Regions from separate parts of the Scandinavium manionii genome, predicted to be linked through region 2. Evidence: predicted binding sites of a transcription regulator. Region 2 holds the regulator's gene; each other region holds the start of a gene.
What was found. Region 2 encodes PurR, which represses purine synthesis genes. Its sites were predicted from a motif close to CANGCAAACGTTTGCNTG; they were not measured.

Region 1: purT (formate-dependent phosphoribosylglycinamide formyltransferase) is a predicted target of PurR. The motif match lies at 1,110-1,127, and genes of this name have one in related genera.
Region 3: purL (phosphoribosylformylglycinamidine synthase) is a predicted target of PurR. The motif match lies at 1,034-1,051, and genes of this name have one in related genera.

Annotation. Positions count from the first base shown of each region.
Region 1 covers NZ_JALIGC010000033.1:177,751-180,023, reverse strand. Annotated here, with positions in the region: gene purT (formate-dependent phosphoribosylglycinamide formyltransferase) at 1-1,072, opposite strand, end outside; gene yebF (protein YebF) at 1,230-1,577, shown strand; gene MUU51_RS04780 (tellurite resistance TerB family protein) at 1,663-2,273, shown strand, end outside.
Region 2 covers NZ_JALIGC010000032.1:82,522-84,794, reverse strand. Annotated here, with positions in the region: gene punR (DNA-binding transcriptional activator PunR) at 1-425, shown strand, start outside; gene purR (HTH-type transcriptional repressor PurR) at 444-1,469, opposite strand; gene cydH (cytochrome bd-I oxidase subunit CydH) at 1,762-1,851, shown strand; gene MUU51_RS03495 (MFS transporter) at 2,022-2,273, shown strand, end outside.
Region 3 covers NZ_JALIGC010000039.1:27,026-29,298, reverse strand. Annotated here, with positions in the region: gene purL (phosphoribosylformylglycinamidine synthase) at 1-959, opposite strand, end outside; gene mltF (membrane-bound lytic murein transglycosylase MltF) at 1,216-2,273, shown strand, end outside.

The DNA.
Region 1 (2,273 bases), on a different contig from region 2:
TTTCCGGTTTGCCAAATAGACGCAGCTGAACACCTGCCCCGACCGCGGCTTCCACGTTGCCAAAGCTGACGTTGCGGCTGGTTAACTGCGGCAGAATGACGGCCGAAGCGGAAGGGCCGTACTGGCGGATCGCGCCGATCGGTAAGCCCAGAAACGCACGGACGTGTAGCGCGAACTCGGACAGGTCCTGCGAAATCAGCGTAACCATGCCGGTATCGTGCGGGCGAGGCGACACTTCGCTGAAAATCACTTCATCGCCACAGACAAACAGCTCTACGCCAAACAGGCCATAGCCGCCGAGCGCCAGGACCACATCACGGGCGACGGCTTCGGCACGCTCGAGCGCCAGCGGGCTCATCTGCTGCGGCTGCCATGATTCGCGGTAGTCGCCGTCTTCCTGACGATGACCGACCGGGGCGCAGAAATGTACGCCATCTACGGCGCTGACGGTCAGCAGCGTGATTTCAAAATCAAAGTTCACCACGCCTTCGACGATCACTCGTCCTGCCCCGGCACGGCCACCCTGTTGGGCATATTGCCATGCGGCTGAGAGCTGTTCTTCGCTACGGATAAAGCTCTGGCCTTTGCCGGATGAGCTCATCACCGGTTTGATGATGCAGGGCAGCCCGATATCGCTGACGGCGTCGCGGAAGCTCTGTTCACTGTCGGCAAAACGGTAGCGGGAGGTTGGCAGTTTGAGTTCTTCTGCTGCCAGGCGGCGAATGCCTTCCCGGTTCATGGTGAGCTTTGTCGCGCGGGCGCAGGGCACCACGTGCTGACCGGCCTGTTCCAGTTCAATCAGCATGTCGGTGGCGATGGCTTCGATTTCCGGCACGATAAAGTCAGGCTTTTCCTGCTCAACCAGCGCCTTCAACGCCTGGCCGTCAAGCATATTTATGACGTGGCTGCGATGGGCAACGTGCATCGCCGGGGCGTCGGCATAACGATCGACGGCAATCACTTCGATACCCAGACGCTGGCATTCAATGGCCACTTCTTTACCCAGCTCGCCTGAGCCCAATAACATCACGCGGGTTGCCGCCGGACGCAGCGCTGTGCCTAGTACAGTCATAACGAAATTCCACAGTAAAAAAATGGATGTCAGTATATACGAAAACGTTTGCGTCTGTCTCGGGTGAGAAACGACGCGATAAATAACAGGCGCTTACTTGCGTTGTCGGTGATTTGTACCATGCTTTTTAGGGCTATCAGGAGCGAGAGATATACATATGAAAAAGAGAACAATAATGACGGCAGTTTTGCTGCTGATCAGCAGCGTTACGGCACAAGCGGCCAGTGAGAAAACGGTGTCATTTAGCCAGTGTAAAGGCCAGGACACTGACGGCATTGCCGCGATGGTGAAGCAGGACTACACCCAGAACCGGATTAATCAGTGGGCTGATGACCAGAAAACACTGGGGCAGATCGATCCCGTGGCCTGGGTTAACACCCATGACGTGACCGGGAAAAATGATAAATGGAAAGTGCCGCTCACGGTGCGTGGCTCAAATACCGATTTGCATTACGTCGTGACGGTAGATTGTGCAGCGGGCAGCGCCACCTATCGCGCGCAGTAATTTTCGGATCTTTAGCCAGACAAGACGTTTCCTGACATCGGCTCGCTTAGGCTGAGGGCATTCATCTCAGTATGACGAGGAAACAATGGCAAACTGGCTAAATCAGATTCAATCTCTTCTCGGACAATCATCGTCTTCTGCTCAGCCATCCGGCGAGCAGGGGCTCAGTAAACTGCTGGTTCCCGGTGCGCTCGGTGGTCTTGCCGGGCTGCTGGTGTCCAGCAAATCATCGCGCAAACTGCTAACAAAATACGGAACCGGTGCGCTGCTTGTCGGCGGCGGGGCGGTAGCGGGCAGCGTGTTGTGGAACAAGTACAAAGATAAAATACGTACGGCACATCAGGGCGAACCGCAGTACGGGCAGCAAACCAGTCCAGTGGATATGCGCACTGAGCGCCTGATTCTGGCGCTGGTGTTTGCCGCGAAAAGCGACGGGCATATTGATGATAAAGAACGGGCGGTGATTGATTCGCAGCTCCGTGAAGCGGGCGTGGAAGCGCAGGGGCGTCAGCTGGTGGAGAAAGCCATCGCCCAGCCGCTGGATCCGCAACTGCTGGCCAAAGACGTGCGCAATGAAGAGGAAGCGCTCGAACTTTATTTCCTGAGCTGCGCGGCTATCGATGTCGATCACTTTATGGAACGTAGCTATCTGAATGCGCTCGGCGATGCGCTGAATATTCCGCAAGAGGTGCGGGA
Region 2 (2,273 bases):
TGGGGATGCTGAGCTGGAACTGCGTGGTGTCGAGTCAACATCCGCTGGCGCAGATGCCCGGCCCGCTCAGCGATGATGTGTTGCGCAACTGGTCGGCGCTGGTGCAGGAAGATACCTCGCGATCGTTGCCGAAACGCATCACCTGGCTGCTGGATAATCAAAAACGGATTGTGGTGCCGGACTGGGAATCTTCCGCGACCTGTCTTTCAGCCGGGCTGTGTGCTGGAATGGTGCCCACGCATTTTGCCCGTCCGTATATCGACAGCGGTGAATGGGTGGTGCTGGAGCTGGAAAATCCGTTCCCGGATGCGGCATGCTGCCTGACCTGGCAACAAAATGACATGTCACCGGCGCTGAGCTGGCTGCTGGAGTATTTGGGGGACAGTGAAACGTTGAATAAAGAGTGGTTACAGGAGCCGGAATAACCGGCTCCTGAGAGATCATTAACGGCGGTAGTCGCGGAACGGACCGTCGGCAACCGAGCGGCGCTCGATCAGGCGCGGGTGCACTTCAATAGACTGCGACTCTTCACGCTTATTGACAATACGATCCAGCAGCATATCGAAGGCCGCTTCACCCAGCGAATCCTTCGGCTGATGGATAGTGGTCAGGGCAGGGGTAAAGAAGCGCGCATTGCGCACGTTATCGTAGCCAATGACTGAAATATCCTGTGGAACGCGCAGGCCCATTTCGTCTGCGGCGCACAAGGCACCCATCGCCATAATGTCACCGCCGCAGAACACGGCGGTCGGGCGTGGCTGTTGCGCAAGAATTTTCTGCATGGCGCGATAGCCAGATTCAGGCTCGAAATCACCCTGCACAATCCAGTTTTCAGGCACGTTGATTTGCGCTTCTTCCATGGCTTTCATGAAACCTGCCAGACGTCCGGCGCCAGTGTTACGCTCCATCGGGCCAGGAATGACGCCGATTTCGCGATGACCGCGTTCGACCAGATAGCGTCCGGCAATATAGCCACCCTGGAAAGCGTTATCATTTACCGAGTCGGTAAAATCAGCTTTAGATTCGCCCCAATCCATCACCACCATCGGGATGTGACGGTACTCTTCCAGCATCTCGAGCACCGACTGCGGGTATTCAGAACACATCACCAGCAGGCCATCGACGCGCTTTTGCGCCATCATTGAAAGATAGGCGCGCTGTTTTTCCAGGTTGTTCCAGGCGTTACCCAGGATCAGGGTATAGCCTTTCTCGAAGCAGTTTTTCTCAACGGCTTCAATGATTTCAGCAAAATAGGCGGCTTCGCTGCTGGTTGCCAGCAGGCCGATTGTTTTGGTGTGATTCACCTTCAGGCTACGCGCTACGGCGCTAGGAGAGTAGTGCAGCTCTTTAATGGCCGCCCACACCGCGTTGCGGGTCTCTTCCGCCACGAAACGCGTTTTGTTAATTACATGTGACACTGTTGTAGTGGAAACGTTTGCGCGCTTCGCTACATCTTTAATAGTTGCCATTCGTTCTCACTCCAGACCCTTTCCTTACGCCTGTTTACCAACACGAAAACGTTTGCCTTTACACACCCTTAACACAATTCAATTGAATTGCAGTACGCCGGGATACAGACAGGACGACAGGAGGGGGTCAATGGCTGGTACGCTTTTAAATTAGCGTGGAATTTTGTCTGATTCTGAGGCAAAGGGAAAGAGAAAAATCGCTATGAGCTTAAAACCAGGAAGATTTTTGCGTACAGTTGTGCAAAAATGAGCAAGCTCACTTTTGTTGTGGGGATTAAAAGGAGAAAAATTGATGAGTACCGACCTTAAGCTCTCTCTGATGACGACCGTGATTGCGCTGGCCGTGATTGTTGCCGCCGGTCTGACCGCCGTCCTGCATTGATTTATACGGAGGGAGAGTTCTCTTCCTCCGCCTCATCTTCCTGCCGATTGTTACCAGATTTGCAAAAAACTTTTGCCATTTTGTTTACTTCTGTTTTTTTGTGATTGATGTCATGCTTTTGACTTCTGCTGTTGCACCATCCCAGACGGATGGCTTACCGGAGTCGTTACATGAAAATCAATTTTCCCCTGCTGGCGTTGGCAATCGGGGCGTTTGCCATCGGGACCACGGAATTCTCGCCAATGGGCTTGCTGCCCGTTATCGCTAAAGGCGTCGATGTCTCTATCCCTGCCGCCGGGATGCTGATCAGCGCCTATGCCATTGGTGTGATGGTTGGTGCGCCGTTGATGACGTTGCTGCTTTCACATCGCGCGCGCCGTAATGCGCTCATTTTCCTGATGGCCATTTTCACGCTCGGCAAC
Region 3 (2,273 bases), on a different contig from region 2:
CCTTCATCGCGAATTTCACCGCCGGAGCCTGTCGCTGCCCCCGGCCACGGAGAGATGGCTGTCGGGTGGTTGTGAGTTTCTACTTTCATCAGGATGTGGGTCGGTTCCTGATGGAAGTCATAACGCAGGGCGTCACGGTCGGCATAGAAGCGACCGACGTCCGAACCTTCCATTACCGCGGCGTTGTCTTTGTAAGCAGACAGCACGTGATCCGGGGTTTTCTCGAAGGTATTTTTGATCATCTTGAACAGCGACTTCGGCTGTACTTCACCGTCGATAACCCAATCGGCGTTGAAAATTTTGTGTCGGCAGTGCTCAGAGTTAGCCTGCGCAAACATGTAGAGTTCGATATCGTTCGGGTTACGGTTCAGGGTGGTGAACGCGTCGAACAGATAGTCGATTTCATCTTCCGCCAGCGCCAGACCGAGACGCTGGTTGGCTTCCACTAACGCCTGACGTCCCTGACCCAGCACGTCCACGCTGGATACCGGGGCCGGTTGATGATGGGCGAACAGGTTTTCCGCATCCTGCAGCGCACCAAATACGGTTTCCATCATGCGGTCATGCAATTCTGCCGCTACCTGGCTCCACTGAGCATCGCTCAGGGTTGAGGCTTCAACGTAATACGCAACGCCGCGCTCGAGGCGGACGATGGTGTCCAGGCCGCAGTTATGGGCGATGTCCGTTGCTTTTGAAGACCAGGGGGAGATGGTGCCAGGGCGGGGGGTGACGAGCAGTAATTTTCCAGCGGGCGTATGGCTGCTGAGGCTTGGGCCATACTGCAGCAACTGTGCCAGTCGGTCATGTTCCTGTTCTGAAAGCGGGGCGTTCAGTTCGGCGAAATGCACGTACTCGGCGTAAATGTTGCTGACCGGAAGGTTGGCTGCCTGAAAACGTGCCAGCAGTTTAGTAATACGAAATGCAGACAGTGCAGGCGAACCACGCAGAATTTCCATCATAAGTCTCTCGTCTTCTGGGTTTCAGTGTGCGCAATGGCGGAAAACGGGCGCCATTATAGTGGATCTGAAGCAGCGACGTAACCGTTTGCGTCAAAATAAAATTGCCGCTGCGTTTTACCACCCGATGCGGTGAAATGCATGAATGGGTTGCCAACTGCCGCATTGTTAAGCAAAATGCCGCTCATTCTGAAGTGCCCCTAAACTTTAACATGGTAACTATTGCCTGAGATCGCTCTCTTCACAGAGAATTAACTAATTGAAAAAATTAAAGATTAATTATCTGTTTATCGGCATTGTCACCCTGCTACTGGCAGCGGCGCTATGGCCCTCTATTCCCTGGTTCAGTAAACCAGAGAATCGCATCGCCGCTATCCAGGCGCGCGGTGAGCTGCGCGTCAGTACCCTGGTTTCTCCCCTGACGTTCGCCAGCATTAACGAAAAAGATTACGGCCTCGACTACGAACTGGCTCAGCAGTTTGCCAATTATCTTGGCGTTAAGCTCAAAATCACCGTTCGCCAGAACATCAGTCAGCTGTTTGATGACCTCGATAACGACAATGCCGATATGCTGGCCGCCGGTCTGGTGTACAACAGCGAGCGCACCAAAAACTATCAGGCTGGCCCGGCGTACTACTCAGTTTCCCAGCAGCTGGTTTACCGCAAAGGTAGTTTCCGTCCGCGAACGCTGGATAATATCACCGCACAGCAATTAACCATTGCACCGGGCCACGTGGCGATCACCGATTTACAGGCTCTGAAGGCGGAAAAGTACCCCAACCTCGACTGGACGGTGGACGATAAGCGCGGCAGCGTTGAGCTGATGGAGGATATTATCGACGGCAAGCTCGATTACACCATTGCCGATTCGGTAGCGATAAGCCTGTTCCAGCGCGTTCACCCGGAGTTGGCGGTGGCGCTGGATATCACTGATGAACAGCCTGTCACCTGGTTTAGCATGAAGGATAGCGATAACACGCTACCTGCGGCGATGCTCGATTTCTTCAACAACATTAATGAAGACGGCACTCTGGCGCGTCTTGAAGAGAAGTATCTCGGCCACGGTGGCGACTTCGACTATTTCGATACCCGCACCTTCCTGCGCGCGGTCGATAACCTGCTGCCCGATTTTGAGCCGCTGTTCCTGAAGTACGCCGAGGACATTGACTGGCGTCTGCTGGCAGCGATTGCCTGGCAGGAATCCCATTGGGACCCGCTGGCGACCTCCCCGACTGGCGTGCGCGGCATGATGATGCTCACCAAAAATACCGCGCAAAGCCTGGGCCTGACCGACCGAACCGATGCTGAACAGAGCAT